Regions from separate parts of the Acidaminobacter sp. QWL-03 genome, predicted to be linked through region 1. Evidence: riboswitches for the same ligand, from Rfam matches in the RefSeq annotation. Region 1 holds a riboswitch; each other region holds the start of a gene.
The links. A riboswitch is a leader RNA that binds a small molecule or an ion and turns the genes downstream of it on or off. The one in region 1 is predicted to bind S-adenosylmethionine.
Positions count from the first base shown of each region.

Region 2: it holds a riboswitch for S-adenosylmethionine, as region 1 does, so the genes downstream of both, metF (methylenetetrahydrofolate reductase [NAD(P)H]) here and AC4PHM_RS01495 (methionine ABC transporter ATP-binding protein) in region 1, are expected to answer to the same signal.
Region 3: it holds a riboswitch for S-adenosylmethionine, as region 1 does, so the genes downstream of both, AC4PHM_RS07460 (homocysteine synthase) here and AC4PHM_RS01495 (methionine ABC transporter ATP-binding protein) in region 1, are expected to answer to the same signal.
Region 4: it holds a riboswitch for S-adenosylmethionine, as region 1 does, so the genes downstream of both, metK (methionine adenosyltransferase) here and AC4PHM_RS01495 (methionine ABC transporter ATP-binding protein) in region 1, are expected to answer to the same signal.

Region 1 covers NZ_CM178752.1:340,274-345,573, reverse strand. The annotation lists gene AC4PHM_RS01505 (MetQ/NlpA family ABC transporter substrate-binding protein) at 1-741, opposite strand, end outside; gene AC4PHM_RS01500 (methionine ABC transporter permease) at 769-1,416, opposite strand; gene AC4PHM_RS01495 (methionine ABC transporter ATP-binding protein) at 1,422-2,129, opposite strand; SAM riboswitch class I at 2,198-2,287, opposite strand; gene AC4PHM_RS01490 (hypothetical protein) at 2,480-3,427, opposite strand; gene AC4PHM_RS01485 (sigma-70 family RNA polymerase sigma factor) at 3,420-3,938, opposite strand; gene AC4PHM_RS01480 (nitrous oxide-stimulated promoter family protein) at 4,209-4,508, opposite strand; gene AC4PHM_RS01475 (Gfo/Idh/MocA family protein) at 4,631-5,300, opposite strand, start outside.
Region 2 covers NZ_CM178752.1:1,373,378-1,378,677, forward strand. The annotation lists gene ilvA (threonine ammonia-lyase) at 1-967, opposite strand, end outside; T-box leader at 1,032-1,270, opposite strand; SAM riboswitch class I at 1,513-1,612, shown strand; gene metF (methylenetetrahydrofolate reductase [NAD(P)H]) at 1,739-2,638, shown strand; gene AC4PHM_RS06275 (hypothetical protein) at 2,640-3,311, shown strand; gene AC4PHM_RS06280 (homocysteine S-methyltransferase family protein) at 3,413-5,300, shown strand, end outside.
Region 3 covers NZ_CM178752.1:1,628,288-1,633,587, reverse strand. The annotation lists gene AC4PHM_RS07475 (flavin reductase family protein) at 1-653, shown strand, start outside; gene AC4PHM_RS07470 (permease) at 653-1,138, shown strand; gene AC4PHM_RS07465 (permease) at 1,150-1,740, shown strand; SAM riboswitch class I at 1,945-2,050, shown strand; gene AC4PHM_RS07460 (homocysteine synthase) at 2,133-3,425, shown strand; gene metA (homoserine O-acetyltransferase MetA) at 3,611-4,528, shown strand; gene AC4PHM_RS07450 (nitroreductase family protein) at 4,638-5,195, shown strand.
Region 4 covers NZ_CM178752.1:2,977,751-2,983,050, forward strand. The annotation lists gene AC4PHM_RS13875 (phosphodiester glycosidase family protein) at 1-1,303, opposite strand, end outside; SAM riboswitch class I at 1,458-1,610, shown strand; gene metK (methionine adenosyltransferase) at 1,775-2,962, shown strand; gene AC4PHM_RS13885 (HlyC/CorC family transporter) at 3,068-4,324, shown strand; gene AC4PHM_RS13890 (MBL fold metallo-hydrolase) at 4,399-5,184, opposite strand; gene AC4PHM_RS13895 (zinc-dependent alcohol dehydrogenase) at 5,214-5,300, opposite strand, start outside.

The sequences.
Region 1 (5,300 bases):
TTCGTTGTTCTCTTCGCCGGCTCTGATCGCCAAAATATTGGCGTATGGAGACTCTGCGCCTTCGACGAGGAGACCATCAGCCACAGGATTTAGACCTGCTTCAATGGCGTAGTTGCCGTTGATTACCGCAGCATCGACATCCTGGAGGACACGCGGCAATTGAGCGGCCTCAATGGCCTTAAACTTTAAGTTCTTAGGATTTTCAACAATGTCGAGCTCTGTCGCGTCGAGACCGCTGTCCTCGGAAAGGGTGATGAGGCCGTTGGCTTCAAGCAGGATCAGCGCCCGGCCGCCGTTGACCGCGTCGCTCGGGATGGCAATGACGGCGCCTTCCGGCAGCGCGTCGGCTGATTCGACTTTCTCGGAATAGAGGGCAAGAGGCTCAACATGAACGTTGCCGGCGGAGACGACTTCAGTCTGATGTTCTGCGTTGAAGTCATCCAGGTAAGGCTGGTGCTGGAAGAAGTTGGCGTCGAGCTCGCCGTCATTGAGAGCGAGGTTGGGCTTGACGTAGTCGGTAAACTCGACGACCTGGAGCTCAATGCCTTGAGCGAGAAGGTCGTCCGCCACAAGAGCAAGCAGCTCTGCGTGAGGTACCGGCGTTGCGCCGACCTTCAGAACGGTGGTTTCAGCAGCAGCCGGTGTTTCCGCAGCTGTTGTCTCAGTGTTGGCGCCGCATCCCGCGAACAGGACAAGGGCAAGGATGAGGATGAGTGACAATAACAAAGATTGTTTTTTCATAGTGGTTAACCTCCTGGTTTCTGTTTATTATGATGAACGCTTCGCGAGGATTCTCCCCGCCGCGAAGTTTCCAATCCACTGGGTGCCTTGCACCAGCAGGATGATGACCGCTACCGCGGCGATCATGACATCCGTTTGAAAGCGGTGAAACCCGAACCGGATGGCCAGGTCCCCCAGACCGCCGCCGCCTATTGCCCCCGCCATAGCTGAGTAGCCTATGATGTTGATGACCGTCAGCGACATCCCCAGGATCAGGGACGGCAGCGCTTCCGGCAGCAGCGCCTTGGTCACCAGCTGCCAGTGGGTCGCGCCCATGGCGACCACGGCTTCAATTGTGCCATCATCCACTTCTTTGAGGGCGTTTTCCACCACCCGCCCAACGAATGGCGCAGCGCCAATTGCCAGCGGGATAATTGTCGCCGTTGTGCCAATGGTCGTCCCCACCACCACCCTGGACAGCGGGAACAGCAGAATCATCAAAATGATGAAAGGGAAAGATCTCAACACATTGACCACCCCGTCCAGAACGCTGTAAAGCAGCGGCTTCGGATAAAGTCCATTTTTGGGAGTCAGGTAAAGTAAAATGCCTATACCGAGTCCAATGGCCAGCGCAAAGAGGCTGGACAAAACCACCATGTAGATCGTTTCGAGCGTAGGTTGAATAAGCAATTTCATCAGAGTCACGCGCTCGCCTCCTTTCTGAATTTCGCATTTGACTTAATCCCTGTTATTACCCCATTCTCAATTGTAGCAATCCTGTCGCAGACCTGATGCATAATGTCGTGCTGATGGGAGATCATGACTATAGTCAGACCCCGCTGATCCCTCAGTTTCAGCAGCAGCTTCAGAATGGACTGGGTAGTCTCAGGGTCCAGGGCGCTGGTTGCCTCGTCACTCAGAAGGATCTCCGGATTCGACGCCAGCGCCCGGGCTATAGCCACCCTTTGCTTTTGTCCGCCGCTGAGCTGCCCCGGATAAGAATCCCGTTTTTCCCAAAGCTCGACTTCCTTGAGGAGCCCCTCTACCCTACGCTCAATTTCGATTTTATCAACACCATCAATTTCCAGTGGAAAGGCTACATTATCCCGAACTGTTCTTGAACTGAGAAGATTGAAGCCCTGAAAGATCATGCCTATGTTTCTGCGCTGCTTTCTCAGCGCCTGCAGGGTCATCCGTGTAATATCCGCGCCGCCAATAAGCACTTCCCCTTGGTCCGGCTGCTCCAGGCCATTGATGGTTCGGATCAGCGTACTCTTTCCGGCGCCGCTTTTTCCCACGATCCCAAAGATTTCGCCTTTCTCGATCTCCAGAGAAATTTGCGATAGTGCCTGAAAGTCCGCGCCGTTCGCTTGTCGAAATTTTTTTGTTATATTTTGAAATTTAATCATTTTTTTCCTCCTCTGCCAAATAAAAAAACCTCAAGCGCATCACAGCGAAGAGGTTTATAGACCGTGTTGCCCCATCGCTGTCAGCAGTACCACCTTGCCTTACGGCAGGTTGGCGCAGGATCATCGAGCTGACTCTCTCCCCTGACTCTTGATATGGCTGTTTAAGTTGTTGAAATGAATACTAACACATCTGAAAATGTTTTGCAATACTCAAGTGAAATAGTCGGAATATTTTTTCTTTTCAAGATGAAGAATGCTGAATTGGAAATCAATAGGCCAGAGGCCTCTAAGACCAATTCAGCATCCTTCTTCCTGAGTGCAGCCTCCCGGCTGCCCTTAAACTCAATTAGTTAATCCTGTTGAGTCTCAGTCTTCTCAACGAAAACCTCCATCCCTGGATACAATGCTCTAATCTCATCCAGCATTTCAGCAGCAAGAGCTTCAGAATCCAGCTGCCCAATCTCCATGAAAAAGAGGTCACTTTCCGTCACAGAAGGCAAAATCCTGCGCTGTGGATACTGATTCATGATGGTTTCTTCCAAGATCGCAAGCCCTTCGCCACGCGGCATGTCCACAGTTCGAACTCGGTAGCGCTCTAAAACTGTTGTTGCCTCAGAAGACGTTTCTACCTCCACCACCAGACTTGCAGGTGACGCCATTTCGCGTATTTCGTATGAAATAGACTCCGCAAACACAATCATGAAGCGGACCGTGGAATCATCCAGCGTGACAACAGGATAGACCGCCGTTACAAGCGGACTCTCCTTAATTTTTTCAAAATCCTCTATCGCCGAGAGCATTCTGACCCCGCTGATTTCAAACAACAGAGTTTCAGGCTTATGCGCATAGACGACCTTATAGGCACTGGCAAGGTCTTGTGACGCGCCGTCCTGGTCGAAATGGATGACGAACTGCGCCTTTCCGTTTTGAGTTTGAGTGCTGATTCCACTGATGTCAGTGCCATCTGTAACCATTCCGCCGCTTGCCTTGCCATCTGTGAAAGTCAGTATTTTGACCAACTGACCCAAAATTGGGATCTCTGACAATTTACTTGCGAACATGGGTGAAGCATTGAGGCTGCCTACAAAAATCAACAGCGCTGCAGCTGCAGCATAAAGGACACGCCTAGGCGCCTGCGAAGACTTCCGGTCGCCTGAATTAATTTTTTGTGTCGCAGTCTGCTTGTCACGCTGCCCCTCAAGAATCGCATTATTTATGACCTCATCCAATTGCTCAGGTACCTTTAACTCACGATAATCCATTTTCATATGATTTAATGCTTGAATTCGCTTATTCAAACACTTCGACCTCCTTTAACTCAATTCTCAGCCGCTTCACTATTCTGTGCAGTTGGCTCTTCACCGTACCCAGCGGCATTTCCATAATTCCTGCAATTTCTTCGAGCTTCAGATCTTCAAAGTATTTCAGATGAATCAGTTTTTTCTGCGTCTCATCCATTCCCTGAATGGCCTCTCTCAAATCCATAACAGCCTCTGTATCAATGCCCTGATGAACGGATTGTACTTCCCAGACTTCAGGAACTTGCGCTACATTTTCTTTTTTTCTGAGCACATCCACTGCACAATTGATCAGGATCCGGATCAGCCAGCTTTTCATATAAGCATCCTCTTTCAGGTTTACCAGATTGACAATGGCCTTGTATGTGGCCTCCTGAACCACGTCCAACGCATCATGCTCATTCTTGACATAGCTGTATGCAATACGGTAAAGCTGGAGTTTATTTTCTTGTATTAACTGGATCAGGACTGCTTCCCTATCCTGAAGCTGATTTTTCTTTTTTCCAAACACCTATTCGATCCCACCTTTTAAAATTCACCCATTAGACCTTCGAGACGATCAAAAGGTTTCACCATTAGAATAAAAAACCATCAGCAAATATTTCTGCCGATGGTCCCATCATCCCACACTTCCTCATAAAGGTCGCGTCATATGCATAACAGTAATATTGGTCTTGGTCCCGCCCGGATAGATGAAGAAGACAGGGTCAAAAGGCCAAAGGCGCTGAAGGTGGAAGAAGGTGTCTGCGGCGGGTGCCTATCAACCCCTTCTTCCGCCACATTACTTCCCCACCAAATGCCGCATCGCCGCTATGGGTTCATAAAACAGCATCCTAGGCCCTGAATACCGCATGACATCCCGGATCCGGTCCCTCATCTCAGGGCTGTAGCAATGCACTGGGCACTTAGAGCAAAACGGTTTCTCAGACCCAAATTTGCATTGCTCTAACCGGGTTAATGCGTAAGATGTCAATGCGCTGCATTCAGTGCAGACGGATGCCTTATTGTGATGCCCTTTGCAGTAGATGTCGATCATTTTATTCACGACTCTTTTTTCCATCTCTATTCTGTCCTTGTCCATAGAAATCACCTTTTACATATTTACCAATTTAAAATCCAGGTAAACCATGGAATATTGAACGATAAAAAAACCATCGGCAAAAACAAAAGCTCTGCCGATGGTCCCAAATCGCCACAATTCTCCTAAAGGTCAATTCGTCTGCCTTCCTCCGCCGAGAGGTAAGCGGCGTACACCAGCTTCACACTTTCCGCTGCCAGATCAAAGTCGCTGACCGGGCGGCGGTCAAAGGCGACACACTCGACAAAATCCTGAAGCTCGCCAGTATAGCCTCTGAGAACTTCATCCGACACAAAGGAGCGGTTCCACCCCAGCTTGTTCGGAATCATTTCCGCCAGATAAATGTCCTCAATCTTCTCCTCATCCAGGAAATAGGTCTGGAAGTAATCCGTAGGGGCGACGTTGCAATTGAAGGTCGCATCGTTCGCGTAGACATCAATATAGGTCTTCGTTCCGCCCAGATAGGTATCCGAGCCTATGACCAGGGCTTTCGTCCCGTCCGAAAAGGTCAAGGTGACGGTGATGGTGTCCTCCACATCCACAGGGTTGGCGCTGAGGTGCCTGCGTTCTTCCTCGGTAAGCGTAGGAACCACATACCCGGCATCCGCCGTGACACTGACCACCTTCAGGTCCTCGCCCTTTGAGGCAGCCTCAGTCTTCTTCAGCCAAAGCATGCCGGTCAGCGGATGGATCGCGTTACGCATGAGCGGCCCTCCGCCGGTTTTACTCCAGAGTCCCGCGACTGCCGAACTGGATCCTTTGAGGCTGGCCTCTCCTTTCATGAACAAAATACGG
Region 2 (5,300 bases), 1.0 Mb from region 1:
GCGTGGAGATGGTCACCACGTCAATATTCCCGCCGCTGACGACGCTGACGACGTTCTTGTTGAAGACGTGAAGCTTCTTGAGGGCTGCCAGCGCGACTGCCCCGGAGTTCTCCGCGATCAGCTTGTGCTTTTCAAGCAGCATCAGGAAGGACTCCATGATTTCGCGGTCGCTGACAGTGACAATCTCGTCGACATATTCCCGGATGATGTCGAAAGTCAGTTTTCCCGGTTTCTTGACGGCAACGCCATCCGCAATGGTGTCCACATGCGTCAGGCACACGATCTCGTCCTGCTTGACAGATGCTTTCATAGCCATGGCACCCTCAGGCTCGACCCCTACAATTTTTACGGAAGGCTTCAGCTGCTTCATAGCCAGCGCAATGCCCGCAATCAGTCCGCCGCCGCCAATAGGCACCAGCACCACATCCACATCCTCCAGCTCTTCAAGGATTTCCACGCCGATGGTCCCTTGACCCTCAATCACATCCAGGTCGTCAAAAGGATGGATGAAGACGCTGTTTTGCTCCTTTTGAAGCCGCATAGCTTCTTCATAAGCTTCATCATAGCAGTCGCCCGCGAGAACAACAGTAGCGCCAAAGTTTCTCGTAGCCTCCACTTTGATGATTGGCGTCGTTTTCGGCATGACTATGGTTGCCTTAACGCCAAGACGCGTACTCGCCAGCGCGACGCCTTGGGCATGGTTTCCCGCCGAGGATGCGATCACGCCACGGGCCTTTTCATCGTCCGTTAATTTATTGATTTTATTAAAAGCGCCACGGATCTTGAACGCACCTGTGACCTGCAAATTTTCCGGTTTTATGTAGACGCGGTTGCCGCACTCTTCACTGAATGCCTCGCTGAAAATAAGCGGGGTTTCTCGGATCACCGGCTTAAGAGTTTCCTTCGCCGCTTTGAAGTCCACGAAATCGTGATAAGTTACCTTGTCTTTAACCATGTGTAATGCCATTTGAAAGCCCTCCAATTCTGACGCTTTTCCTTTTTCTCCCAACAAAAAAACCGCCCTCTCACTATGAAAGGACGGAATATTCCGCGGTACCACCTTATTTGCACGAATGCCACTCACTCGGCTCTATCAAGCCTGGGCGGATAACGGGGCCAACCGAAAACACTTACATGCCTCAAAATACAAGGTGTTCAGCGTTTCTGCTCAGGGATGATTTGAAAAGGCGCGGACTTGCGTCGACTCTCACCAAATGTCGACTCTCTGTGGCAACCGTTTGCGTTTTCCGTTTCCCGTCGTCGCAAATGAATATCGATATATTGTTATGTATAATATCAGAACTTTCGGACGAATTCAAGGGTTTTAGAAAATATTTATTATATTTTGTAACCATTGATAGTCAATGCTTTCAGTGGCTTTTACCTTACAAACTTATTGTACTTTTAAAAAGACGTGAAAATAGAACTAAAAATTCTGAATTTCGCCTTGACATCTGGCCGCTTCCTTTTTATAATTAGTTCAATTCAATAGCCGCCATCCGTCCGGGATGGCACTTATCCAGAGTGACGGAGGGAACTGGCCCTGCGAAGTCCGGCAACCTGCCCAAAAGGGCGTGGTGCTAAGTCCAGCGGTTTAACCGGGAGATGAGATCACGACATGCGTAGCTCTACTTCGGTAGAGCTTTGTTTTTTGCCTGAAATCTTTAAAGACTTTCGAAACACCCGGCCACTGATCCTAATTCAGCAAATTTATAGCCAATGAAAGGAAGTCACCCCAATGAAAATCAGAGACATGCTTATTGCCACCCGGCCGACTGTTTCCTTTGAAATCTTTCCGCCTAAGGCCAATTACCCTATCGAAACGATCTATGAAACTATTGAGGCCCTGAAAGATCTCCGCCCGGACTTCATCAGCGTCACCTACGGCGCCGGCGGGACGAGCCAGGACAACACCATTGAAATTGCCTCCAAAATCAAAAATACCTATGGCATTGAATCTATTGCCCACCTCACCTGCGTCACCTCCTCCAGGTCCAGCATGATCGACACCCTTGAAAAGATCCGCGCCAGCGGCGTTGAAAACATTCTGGCCCTGCGCGGCGACATCCCGCAGACGCTTCTTGAGGACAAAAGCTGGACACCGGAATACCGGTACGCTTATGAGCTCATTGAGGACATCCACAAGTTTGACAATTTCTCGATTGGCGGCGCCTGTTATCCGGAGGGCCACATTGAGTCCCGAAACAAAATAGACGACCTCAAAAACCTCAAATTCAAAACCAAGACCGGCCTCGACTTTCTGATCACCCAGCTCTTCTTCGACAACGAGCTCTTCTACCAGTTCAGAGAGAAGATGGAGCTCCTCGGCATCAAGACCCCGGTCCTGGCAGGCATCCTTCCCGTCCTCAACATCCATCAGATCAAAAAGATCCAGGAGCTGTCCGGCTGCAACCTGCCGCCAAAGTTCATGCGCATCCTCGACAAATATGAACACAATCCGGAAGCCCTTCAGGAGGCCGGCATCGCTTACGCGGTCGACCAGATCATCGATCTCATGTCCAGCGGCAGCGTCGACGGCATCCATCTCTATACCATGAACCGACCGGAGCCGACCCGCCGCATCATGGAGAGCATTGGCTCCATCCGCAAGGCCCTCAGCAACAGAAAAGAGGGATAGCGTGATCAATCGCGACGAAGTCCTGCGGTATCTGGGCATCCGCGAGATTAAAAAGGCCGATCCCCAGACCCTCGCGGAAGTCGAGGCGCTCTCATCGGAGCTCGAAGCAAAGCTGGTTGGCCGCTGGATTTATAACCCCTTCCCCGTCGAAAAGAAGACAACCGAGGGCATCTGGCTCCATGGACTCTCGGAGCCCCTTCTCGGAAAGGACATCGCGAAGCTCCTGGCGCCCTGCGACACCGTATACCTCATGGCCTGCACGCTGGGACCCCAGGCGGAGCGCCTGATCACTTTGAAGAGCCATCTGTCCCCGACTGCCGGCCTGATCGCGGACGCCTGTGCTTCCGCATTAACAGAGGCCTGGTGCGACAAATGCGAAGCCGAAATCCGCAGCCGGGCAGGTGATTTGACTTTTCGCTACAGTCCCGGCTATGGCGACTTGTCCCTGACCATTCAGAAGGCTATCCTGGAGGCCCTGGTGGCCCACAAGCGCATTGGCGTCTCATTGAGCGACAGTTACCTGCTGACGCCGCGCAAAAGCGTGGTGGCGATCCTGGGTGTACTGCCCAAGATTCAGGGAGATGAGACGACGGACTCGGCCAAACTTCACCGCTGCGGCCTTGAAAGCTGTGACCTCTGCCCGCTGAAGGAGACGTGTACGCGCCGCCGTTAAGCGGGCGTCTTTTTTGCCATAGACTGCTCGAAATGGGTATAATGAATCAACGACATAAAACAACATTTTTTACGATTAAAATAATCTGAGGATGTGATTTTTTGAGCGAACTACATAAGTCTTCATCTGCTGCATTCACGGCGCTGTTTGCCCCAGACCGATTGATGATTTTTGACGGCGCTATGGGCACCATGCTCCAGCGCTACGGCATGAAACCCGGAACCCTCCCCGAGGCGTTGAACATTGTGGATCCGGCGCTGATCCAACGAATCCACCGGGAATACCTGGAGGCCGGTTCAGATGTGATCACGACCAACACCTTTGGCGCCAACGCCTACAAGCTGTCCACCAGCGGCTATTCGGTGGCAGAGGTGATCACGGCGGCGGTGGAGAACGCCAAGGCTGCCCGCGGTGAGCGGCAAGCCCTGATTGCCCTTGACCTTGGCCCGATTGGGAAAATGATGAAACCTATTGGCGCCCTCGACTTCGACGGCGCTTATGAGTACTTTAAAGAACAAATTGTCGCCGGCGCGGCGGCCGGAGCGGACCTCATCCTGATTGAGACCATGTCAGACCTCGGGGAAACCCGGGCTGCGGTACTGGCGGCCAAGGAAAATTCAAGCTTGCCGGTTTTCGCAACCATGACTTTTGCGGATGACGGCCGAACGCTCACCGGAACGGATCCCGAAATCATGATCCTGTCCCTGGAAGCTCTTGGCATTGATGCCATAGGCGTCAACTGTTCCCTGGGTCCAGAAGAGCTGGAGCCCATCATTCAGCGGATCCTGGCGTTCGCCAAGGTACCGGTGATGGTTCAGGCCAATGCGGGCCTGCCGGTTTCCGTCAGCGGCCGCACGGAATTTTCCGTGGACGCGGCGACCTTCGCAGACTTTGGCAAGCGCTTTGTCGAGGGCGGCGTCAAAATTATAGGCGGCTGCTGCGGCACGACGCCGGAATTTATTCAAGCCCTGAACAGCCTGCGTGGGAATTATCGCCCGGCGCCTGTGGTAGAACGCGGGGATTATGTCTGCTCCGCCCAGCAAAAGGTGGCTTTGACAGGCAAGTTCACACTGGTAGGTGAGAAAATCAATCCATCCGGCAATAAGGGTCTGAAAGCACAGTTTCTGGCCGGCAACTCCTCCGCGGCTATCAAGGAAGCCTTCGACCAGATCAACCACGGGGCTGAAGTGCTGGATGTCTGCACCTCTCTGCCAGCAGTGGACGAAATCGCAGTCATGAGCGAGATTATTGAAGCCTTCAACGGCTTGATCGAAGCGCCTCTCCAGTTCGACTCCACCAAGCCGGCTGTTCTGGAGCGCGCTCTGCGGCTCTACAGCGGCGTGGCCATTATCAACTCCGTCAATGGCAAGCCGTCCTCCATGGAAAAGATTTTTCCGATTGCGAAGAAATACGGCGCCTATGTGGTTGCATTATGTTTAGACGAAAACGGCATCCCCGAAACGGCGGATGGCCGCATGACCGTCGCCCGCAAGATGATTGACACGGCTGCCGCCTACGGCATTGACGAGAGCCGGCTGATGATCGACTGTCTCGTCCTGACGGCGTCCGCTCAGCAGGCTGCAGTTATGGAGACTTTAAAGGGAATCCGGGCGGTCAAAACGACAACGCGCGCGCTGACGACTTTGGGTCTGTCCAATGTTTCCTATGGCCTGCCTTACCGGGCTCTGATCAACCGGACCTATTTTGCCATGGCGCTGACCAGCGGGCTGGATGCGGTCATCATTGATCCGGGCGCAGAGGGCATCATGGATACGCTGATGGCGTTCCGCGTGCTGGCCAATCAGGACCAGGGGGCGGTGGCCTACATTGATTATCAAAATGAAAAGGCAGACCAGGCGAAGCAGGATTCGGACGCCAAAGATGCCGTGCTTGCTGCGGCTCACGCTTCCGCAGCTCATGCAGCGGCGCTGATTGGGCAATTGACGAATGGCGGCAGTGCAGCGGTTGCCGTGCCGGCTATGACTGCGG
Region 3 (5,300 bases), 1.3 Mb from region 1:
AAAAGGAAGTATTCAAAGGGAGCATCCTTTTTGGACCCGTTCCGGTGGCCCTTGTCACGACCATCGGCGAAAAAGGGGAACCTAATGTGTTTACGGTGGGGTGGATTGGTGTTGCTTGCACGAAGCCGCCCATGCTGTCTATAGCAATTCGAAAGGAGAGAGTGTCCCACGCCAATCTGATGCGTCATCCGGAATGTGTGGTCAATCTGCCAACACGGGAAATGGTGCAGTCGGTAGACTTTTGCGGTGTCAGAAGTGCATCTCAAGTCGACAAGATTGCGCATTGTAATTTTGAACTTGAACCTGGCATCGCGGTCAGTGTGCCCTCGATACGGTCATGTCCCATAGCCCTGGAGTGTGTGGTGCGCAGTGTGACACCGCTGGGGACCCATGACCTGTTTCTCGTCGAGATATTGAAAAACAAGGTGGATCCGGCACTGATCGATGAGGAAGGCAAGATTCATATGGAGAAAGGAAGTCCCATCACTTATCTGCACGGAACCTATTACGCGCTTGGGGGGAAGCCAATTGGCAGCTTTGGCTTTTCCGTTGCCAGGCGCAAGGCGGCCAAGGAGAAGGTCAGCCACCTGCTGAAGCCTTCCAAAAAGACATCCGGTGACAAGGCAAAATCAAAGAAAGGCAGGTCATTGTGATGCAAACCTGGATCTTATATTTGACCTCTTTTGGGCTGTTGGCATTTTCCTGGCAGAAAGACAAGAAAAAAACCAAAATGGCGCTCAAAAAAGCGCTGAAATCCTTCGAAAATATATTGCCTCAGATTTTGGGCGTCATCACCCTGGTCGGCATTATGCTGGCGCTTATAAATCCTGAGGTGATCAGCCGCTTGATCGGAGGAGACTCCGGTTGGATTGGCGTGACAGCGGCGGCACTGGTCGGCGGGATCACGCTGATCCCAGGCTTCATTGCCTTTCCTACAGCGGCTATGCTGCTGGAGCGCGGTGCCGGCTACATGCAGATTGCGGCTTTCATTTCATCCCTGATGATGGTCGGCGTAATGACATTTTCTATTGAGAGTAAGTATTTCAGCAGGAAAGCGGCATTAATCCGGAATGTGTCTGCCTTCGTTTTTTCTTTCCTGGTCGCCATTATCATTGGAAAGGTCATGGGTGAGTTTTAATGGAGGAGAAGATGAAGCAAAACACAAATCAAGGACCGGGTCAGGGCCCGGGAGGTCAGCCACCCCAAAAGGTGCCGCTGATCAAACGGTATGCCTTCTTCCTGGTGACCGCTGCACTTCTCATTGTGTTATACCTGGTCAGTCCCACCCAGGGCGAAACTGCGGCGCTAATGACAGGCAAAAGTCTGCTCGAAATGCTGACCATCATTCCGCCAATCTTTCTGCTGCTTGGACTATTGGACGTCTGGGTGCCGAGAGAACTGCTCATCCGCCATATGGGTCCCGGCTCGGGACTGCGCGGCGTGCTGCTGGCCATCCTGATTGGTTCTGCGGCTGCCGGACCGCTCTACGGCGCGTTTCCGGTCGCAGCGGTGCTCATGAAGAAGGGCGCGGGCTTTAAGAATGTCATGATTTTCATGGGTGCCTGGTCCACCACTAAAATTCCGATGGTCCTTTTCGAGATCACCTCACTGGGGAAAACTTTCGCGTTGACGCGGCTGATCGCAAGCCTGGCGGGTATTTTCATCATCACACTGGTGGTAGACCGCATGCTCACCCCAGAGGAAAAGGCAGGTATATACGCGAAGGCGGCGGAATTCTAGGAAAGGAAACTGGGTGTCAGACACCCGGTTTCACTCTTTTTGAATCCGGGTGTCTGACACCCAGTTTCCGCTGCCCTCCAGTTTCCGCCGTCAGATTCTGCGTACAATATAACCAAAATTCGAATTGGCAGAAAATTGTCGAAATTTCAGTTGACGTCCTAACTGCCAATATGCTAAGATTCAATTCAACCAAATATCGAGACACTCTTATCAAGAGCGGCGGAGGGACAGGCCCTGTGAAGCCCGGCAACCAGCAGTCATGCATGGTGCTAATTCCTGCAGCGAAAGGTTTTTCGCTGACAGATGAGTGAGGATCCGACCATGTGATTATCGACCTCTTTCATCAAAGGGGTCTTTTTATTTGGAAAAAATCATAAAAAGGAGTAATGAATATGACAGACACAGCTTACAGATTCGAAACCCTTCAGGTCCATGCAGGTCAGGAACCGGACCCGGTCACAGGCTCCAGAGCCGTGCCCATTTATCAAACCTCGTCCTATGTCTTCAGGGATGTGAACCACGCTGCAGATCTCTTTGCTTTGAAAGAATCTGGCAACATCTATACGCGCATCATGAACCCTACGACGGATGTCCTTGAAAAGCGCATCGCGGCCCTTGAGGGCGGCATTGGTGCGTTGGCGGTAGCCTCCGGTTCCGCGGCAGTCACCTATGCCATCATGAACATCGCGCAGGCGGGAGACGAGATTGTCTCGGCGGCGACCCTCTACGGCGGCACTTATAACCTTTTCAAGCTGACTTTCCCTAAATACGGCATCGTGACCCGCTTTGTGCAGCCGGACGACCCGGAGAACTTCAGAGCAGCTATCAACGAGAAAACGAAAGCGATTTATATTGAGTCCATCGGCAACCCGGGCATCAACCTCATCGACTTCAAAGCCGTGGCGGCCATTGCCCACGAGCACGGACTGCCGCTGATCGTGGACAATACCTTCGCGACCCCATACCTGTTCAGGCCTTTTGACCATGGGGCGGACATCATCATCCACTCGGCGACGAAGTTTATTGGCGGCCATGGGACGACCATCGGCGGACTGATCGTGGACTCGGGCAAGTTTGACTGGGCGGCTTCCGGGAAGTTCCCGGGCCTGACTGAGCCGGATCCGAGCTACAACGGCATTCGCTATGCGTCGGATGTCGGGCCTGCGGCGTATATCATCAAAGCCAGAGTTCAGCTCCTCAGGGACACCGGCGCCTGCATCAGCCCGTTCAACTCGTTCCTGCTGCTCCAAGGCCTTGAGACATTGTCGCTGCGCGTGGAGCGCCACGTCGAGAACGCCCAGAAGATTGCCAGATTCCTCGAAGCCCATCCGCTGGTCAGTTGGGTCAGCCATCCTGATCTGGAGAGCAATCCGTACCACGGCCTTGCGAAGACCTACTTCCCGCGCGGCTGCGGCTCCATCTTCACCTTTGCCATCAAGGGCGGCCTCGAAGCGGGTGTCAAGTTCATTGAAAGTCTAAAGTTGTTCTCGCTGCTTGCCAATGTGGCAGACGCAAAGTCCCTGATTATCCACCCGGCCAGCACGACGCATGCTCAGCTGGATCCGGACGCCCAGAAAGCGGCGGGTGTCACGCCGGATCTGTTCAGGATTTCGATTGGCATTGAAAACGCCCAGGATCTGATCGAGGATTTGGATCAGGCTCTGAAGGCGGCGCTGAACGCTTAAAGTGCTGCTGCCGATGGTCGCGAAGCCGAAATACCCGAGTTTCGAAACCATCGGCAGAAACGGCTTTTTCAAGTAAGACGCACAAAACACATTTAACATTCAAACCTGCATTCTGCCGCGCGATCGCCTTGACTATGGCCAATCACCAGCGCGGTGACTTCAGTTAAATTTTAGGAGGCGACTCTATGCCTGTCATCATTCCAAACGATTTGCCCGCCGCGAGTATCCTTGCGGCTGAAAATATTTTTACCATGACGGAGTTTCGTGCAACCCACCAGGACATACGACCCCTTCGCATTGCGATCCTGAACCTGATGCCGACCCGCGAGACTACAGAGACGCAGCTCCTCAGAGTACTTGGAAATTCACCAATACAGACGGAGGTCGTCCTGGTGCGGCTGGAGTCCCATGACTATAAGAACACGTCCTCTGAATACCTGGACCGCTTCTATGTCCCATTTTCCCAGATTGAGCATCAGAAGTTTGACGGGCTGATCATTACCGGTGCGCCGGTCGAAAACCTGGAATTTGAGGAAGTGGGCTATTGGCCGGAGCTTGCTAAAATTTTGGACTGGAGCCGGCACCACGGGTTTGCCACCCTCCACATTTGCTGGGGGGCCCAGGCGGCTTTGTATCAGCATTATGGTATACCTAAACTGCCTCTGGCTGAAAAGTGCTTTGGTGTCTTTGAGCATAAGGCAACAGTACAAAACTGCAAGCTGATGAGGGGCTTCGATGACGTCTTCTGCATCCCGCAGTCCAGACACACTACCGTCAGTGAAGAGGACATCAGCAGGATCGATGACCTTGAGATCGTGGCGACGTCTGAAGCGTCTGGGATTGGTCTGATTGTGTCCAAAAATGGAAGAGAAATTTATGCAACAGGGCACTTGGAATATGACCCGGAAACCCTGGGGGCTGAATATTTTCGAGATGTGAACAAAGGCTTGGATATCCAGCCGCCAGCCAACTATTTTCCTGAGAATGATCCTTCTCAAGCACCTGTAGTCCGGTGGCGAAGCCACGCCCATCTGTTCTTCTCCAATTGGCTGAATTATTTTGTCTATCAGGAGACGCCATACAATCTGGATGAGATTGAATAAACCTTTGTCAGGCTTTCTGGTTCGGCAGATTTCATCCTGGGTATTAATATCTGAAATTGGAGAGCTATACTTCAGATGAGACTATTAATTGAATCGGGGAGGTTGAGCAATGAATTATGCATTTCAAATGCTGATGAACCGGCGATCTGTACGAAGCTACAGACCTGATCCGGTGCCTAAGAATGTACTCGAGCGCATCATGGAAACCGTTGTTTTTGCGCCGTCTGCAAGAGGCGCTCAGCCCTGGCATTTCAGCGTTGTGACAAATGCGGAAATTTTAAAGCGGATCAGCGGTGTGAACCGTGACATCGCGCTGGCTTCAGGAGATGAGCGTCTGAAGGCCGGTGCTGAAGACCCTAATTTCAGCAATTTTTATAACGCGCCAGCAGTCATATTTATTTCGGCACCAGAAGCCAAACATGCCCTGGCGGATTGTGCCAATGCTGCCGTCTACGCCAGTTTGGCGGCAACCGCTCTCGGTCTGGGGTCGTGCTATATTGCTTCCTTCAGGCCGGCTTTTGAATCCGAGCACGGACCAGAGCTGAAAGCATTGATGCAAATTCCAGAAGGGCATCAGCCGCTCTATGCTGTTGCCGTGGGGTATACCTCAGGCGTCGAGCCCAAAGCGGCACCGCGAGTGCAGAGCTCAGTGTCCTGGATTGGTTGATTTCAGAGGCGCCACTATGATTTGAAGGCTCAGTCGAATACGAGTCATTGGGCAAAAACCCTTGTTGTGTTCTTCAGCCCCCAAAATTAAAGGCATTGGAAACGG
Region 4 (5,300 bases), 970 kb from region 1:
AGCTGCCTCCAACGCCTGTCACTGACCAGCTGATCAGAGCCGGATCGATCTCAACCGGGCTGCGGTTGGCATCAATGCCTTTCAGAGACAGCTCAAGCGGTGCATTGACAAAGATTCCGGACTGAGCGGCTTCCAACAGAATCAGATCCAATGTGCCGCCTTCCGCAGTGCTGATCACGCCAATGCCGTTGTGCACCCTTCGCTCCGGGCCGTCAGAGGGGGTATTGACCACGTCGAGGTCAGTGGAGCCAACCGGCCGGACGACCATGGTAGTTGAACCGCCTCCGTCGAGGTTTATAGCATCATAGGCGCCAAGCTCAATTAGAAGCTGAGAGAGCTCAGGCTGATTCAAGCCTCTGAAATTATTGGTTCGGCCGTCAACCGTCAGCAGGATCAATTGTTGTTTGTCCTTTGTGATCCCGGCTGCCGTTCTTGGATGTTGACCGGCTATATTCAACGTGTAGGTGCTGACAGGCTTTCCGTCCTTTACCATGACGGAGCCGCCGCCTATGGTGAAGTCAATATTTTTCAGCGAGTCGCTGTAATCGATCTCCACGGTGTCGCCGACGCGGAAGTTGTCCCGCAGCTCCTTGATTTTAGTGCCTACAGCCGCGACAACAAAGGTGTTGTCAGTGAGCGGATAGGGGTTGCCATTTTCCTGGAAGCCTCTGACAACGCCATTTTCGACATACATTTCAAGAATCGCGACATTGGCTGTTTTACCGAAGGATTTTGCTGCCCATTTTGAATCGAAGACAATGGCGCGGTCGTAATTCAGATAAGGTTTGTTGATGTAATTCAATGACATTGTGTAACTGCCATTGGATAAGGTCATTTCATAGTTTGCCCAATGATCAATGAATGGAACACCGTAGTTAGTAATATTGAGTGAGGCAAATCTAGTGTCTCCATTTGGGGTCGTAATCAAAGCACCTTCGTCCACAATAGGGCCAAGGGTCGAGCTTGTCGCCGGATCAAAAAAGTCAGCGTTGACAGAGCCGATGAGATTGTCATAGGATTTTGAAATGTTTGATAAACTGGCCTTAGCTGACAAAAGGCTTGGATAGATGGGTTTGACCTTGAGATTTGGGTTTTTCAGATCAACTTTCAGGACGTTGACGTTGACCCAGCCTCCGTCCGTCAGGCGAAGCAGTTTTTCGTACTGCACACCATTTGTAATGGTTTCGGTTGTTTTATTCTGATAATAAAGCTGATAGTCAGCAAAAGCCGACGAGGTGATAAGTGACAGAGCAAGGGCGGCTGTAGCAAATTTTCGCCCAATGCGGATAAATTGTGGTTGCATAAAATCACCTTCCCAACCCAATTATACTAAATTTCCCGGAGTGGCCTATTACAGTGACCTTACGAAATGGTTACAAAGATAGGGGTTGAAAAAATAGGTTGCTATCCTATATCTCCTGTGCTATAATTTCAATGGTCAAAAACAAATAATTGAATCCTTATTGAGAGTGGTGGAGGGAATAGGCCCAATGAAACCCGGCAACCGGTACGAACGGTGAGAGGCCGCATTTTATATGCAGACCTTGAGTTTGTTCAGTAAAAAGGTGCTAAATCCTACAGTCGCTTTTTGGACGACTGAGAGATGAGGTGTGCTTAAGTAATCTGAAGTGCCTCTTCTTTTCTGAAGGGGCTTTTTTTATTTGCGCGGCACGGTTCTGGATTAGTTGTCGGAGCCGGGACCATCGGCAGGGTCTTTAAAGGGTCCTGCATGAGACACTAACACAAATTGATGAAATTCAGGAGGCATGAAAAAGTGAAAAAAAGACTCTTTACTTCTGAGAGTGTTACAGAGGGACATCCGGATAAGATCTGCGACCAGATTTCTGACGGCATTCTTGACGCCATTCTCGCCAATGACCCAAAAGCACGCGTCGCATGTGAAACTGCGGTAACAACAGGTCTCGTGCTCGTTATGGGCGAAATAACGACGAGCTGTTATGTTGACATTCCGAAGACAGTTCGGGACATAATCAAGGACATTGGTTATACACGCGCGAAATACGGTTTTGACGCGGATACTTGCGCGGTGATCACTTCTATTGACGAGCAGTCCGCGGACATAGCCATGGGCGTGGATGACGCGTTGGAACATCGCAGCGGCCAAATGACGGATGAGATCGAAGCGATTGGCGCAGGGGACCAGGGCCTGATGTTCGGTTACGCCTGCAACGAAACGCCAGAGCTGATGCCGCTGCCTATCTCGCTGGCGCATAAACTGGCGCGGCGTTTGACAGAGGTCCGTAAAAAAGGTGTTCTCGACTATCTCCGCCCGGATGGAAAAACCCAGGTGACAGTAGAGTATCATGGGGATACGCCGGTTCGAATTGATACGATTGTCATTTCGACGCAGCACAGCCCGGAGGTTACCAGAGAACAGATCGAGAAAGACCTGAAGCAGTATGTCATTGGTCATATAGTGCCTGAAGCGCTTTTGGATGAAGAAACCAAATACTACATCAATCCAACCGGACGCTTCGTCGTTGGGGGACCTCAGGGTGACTCCGGTCTGACTGGAAGAAAGATCATTGTCGACACCTATGGCGGCTATTCACGTCATGGCGGCGGCGCGTTCTCCGGCAAGGATCCTACAAAGGTGGACCGCTCCGCGACCTATGCTGCACGCTATGTTGCCAAGAACATTGTAGCGGCAGGCCTTGCGGACAAGTGTGAAATTGAGCTCGCTTATGCTATAGGCGTCGCAAGACCGGTCTCTGTACTGGTTGAGACCTTTGGAACCGGTAAAGTGTCTGAGGAGAGGATTCTTGAACTGGTCAACAAGCACTTTGACTTGCGTCCGGCGGCCATCATTCGGGACCTCGAGCTGAGACGTCCTATTTTCCGACAAGTTGCAGCCTATGGACACTTTGGCCGCACGGATCTCGATGTCCCTTGGGAGCGTACGGATAAAGCAGCCATTCTTAAAGAAGAGGCTTTCAAATAATTAAAGGTCACAGGGTCCTGAATCTCTTATGATTTAGGACTCTTTTTTTGAAAAATATCTAAATTATGCTATAATGCATTTTAGTAACTACATTAATTTTGGAGCGTGATTGATTTGGAACCAAGTGACTTATGGCAAAGTATTTTACTGATTTCGCTTTTAATGATGTCAGCATTTTTCTCAGCCTCAGAAACAGCGCTGATGTCACTCAGCAAAATCAGACTCAGACACATGGTGGAAGAAAATGTTAAGGGCGCTGAACGGGTATCCCGCCTTTTAAAATCTCCAAGCCGTCTGTTGGGTGCCATACTGGTCGGCAATAATATTGTTAATATAGCGGCCTCTGCGCTTGCAACATCTATAGCCATTGCAATGTTTGGTCCTGTTCAAGGCGTTGGTATTTCGACGGTTGCCATGACATTACTCGTACTGATCTTCGGTGAGATTACACCTAAATCTTATGCCTCTGAACATTCGGAGAAACTTGCGCTTAAAGTAGCCGCGCCAATCTCATTGATCATGGTGTTAATGACACCTGTGCTTTCAGCCGTCATGTTCATTACCGGACTTCTAATCCGTTTGTTGGGCGGAAGTCCTAACAAAGATCAGCCATTCATCACTGAGGAAGAGCTGAAGACTATGGTGACGGTCAGCCACGAGGAAGGTGTCCTCGAAGGCGATGAAAAGAAGATGATTTACAACGTATTTGAATTTGGAGACTCACAGGTTGGAGATGTCATGACACCTAGAACGGATATGGTCATGATTGAGAAAAATATGGAATTTCAGGAAATTGTGGATATTTTCAAGAGCGAAAGGTTTTCGAGAATTCCTGTATATGACGAGACGCCGGATAATATCATTGGTCTTTTAAATGTCAAGGATCTGATTTTTTATGAGCCGCTCCATAACACTTTCAATATTGAGGACTTTATAAGGGAACCTTATTTTACTTACGAATTCAAAATGACCAGCGAGCTTTTTTCGGAGATGAGATCGAAACGCGCTGCTATAGCTATAGTTTTGGATGAATACGGCGGGACTGCGGGCATGGTCACCCTTGAGGATCTTGTTGAAGAAATCGTGGGCGATATTCAAGACGAATATGATGACCACGAGGTTTCAATAGAAGTGATCCAGGAAGACGAGTATGTTGTGGACGGATCAACTAAGATTGATGTGGTCAATGAAATGCTGGGGCTTCGTATTGAAACCGAGGATTTTGACTCCATAGGCGGGTTTATCATTGGTGAATTCGGAAGATTGCCAGAAGTTGGTGAGCGAATTGAACACGGCAATGTTGAGTTTGTCGTTGAGAGTATCGAGAAAAACAGGATAGAGAAGCTCAGGATTTTGACCTGATTAATCAAATAATGCAATTGACATGAAATCGAAAGAGCGCAGCCTTATGTGATATGGCTGCGCTCTTTGACTGTTTAACTACCTACTTGCGTTGGTTTATATATCAACAGGTCTTCTTGGTTCATGATAATGACCTGACATGCTGGTGCGATAATGCCCATTTCAGCTTGAAAGTTTAATGGATCGCCGCCATGCTCAATAAATGTGCCATAATGGCATGGAATGGCGATTTTCGTTTTAAGATCACTTGCGAGACGTGCGCCCTCAGCAGCGTTTAAATTTCCGAAATTCCCGTTAATGGACAGAAATGAAAGATCTGGAGTGCTTTCAGCAAGCCAGGTTAATTTTTCGGGCCTGTAAGCTGTATCTCCTGAAAAATAAAGCACGGTTCCGTTGATCCTCATTAGTATTCCAACCGCGTCTGGCGATAATGTGCCATGATCTGCGAAGACTGCTTTAATTTTTGTGTTTTTAAAATCAATTTCTTTATCTAGACGTAAGGGTACTATACGGGCAGGCTCTAATCCGATTTCTAAAAGCTTCAAGCAGCAGGATTCGGGTCCCAGGAAGATGGCATTGCTTTGGTTGGCGACTATTGGAATGGCGTCATAGTCAAAATGATCAAAGTGCAAATGTGTCGTAATATATAAATCGGGCTTCAATTCTTCGGCGCTGACGGACTTTGGGGATTGTCTGACAAATCCTCTGATCCGTTCTCCGCAGTCAGAAAGATAAGGATCTATTGAGATAATCATGCCGTCGCTTGACTTAATTAAAAACCCTGCCTGTCCTAACCATAGTATTGCAATTTCATGATTATTCAGCTTACAATTCACTATTTTCTCATAGGACTCGCTCATGCTGATCACTCCAGTAATTTATAGATACTTCATGCTGTCTCAGAAGGAATCAGCAATACTTTTATTCTGAGATCTTTCTTTGATCTCATCATTTGTATTGCATCATTTGCCTGTTC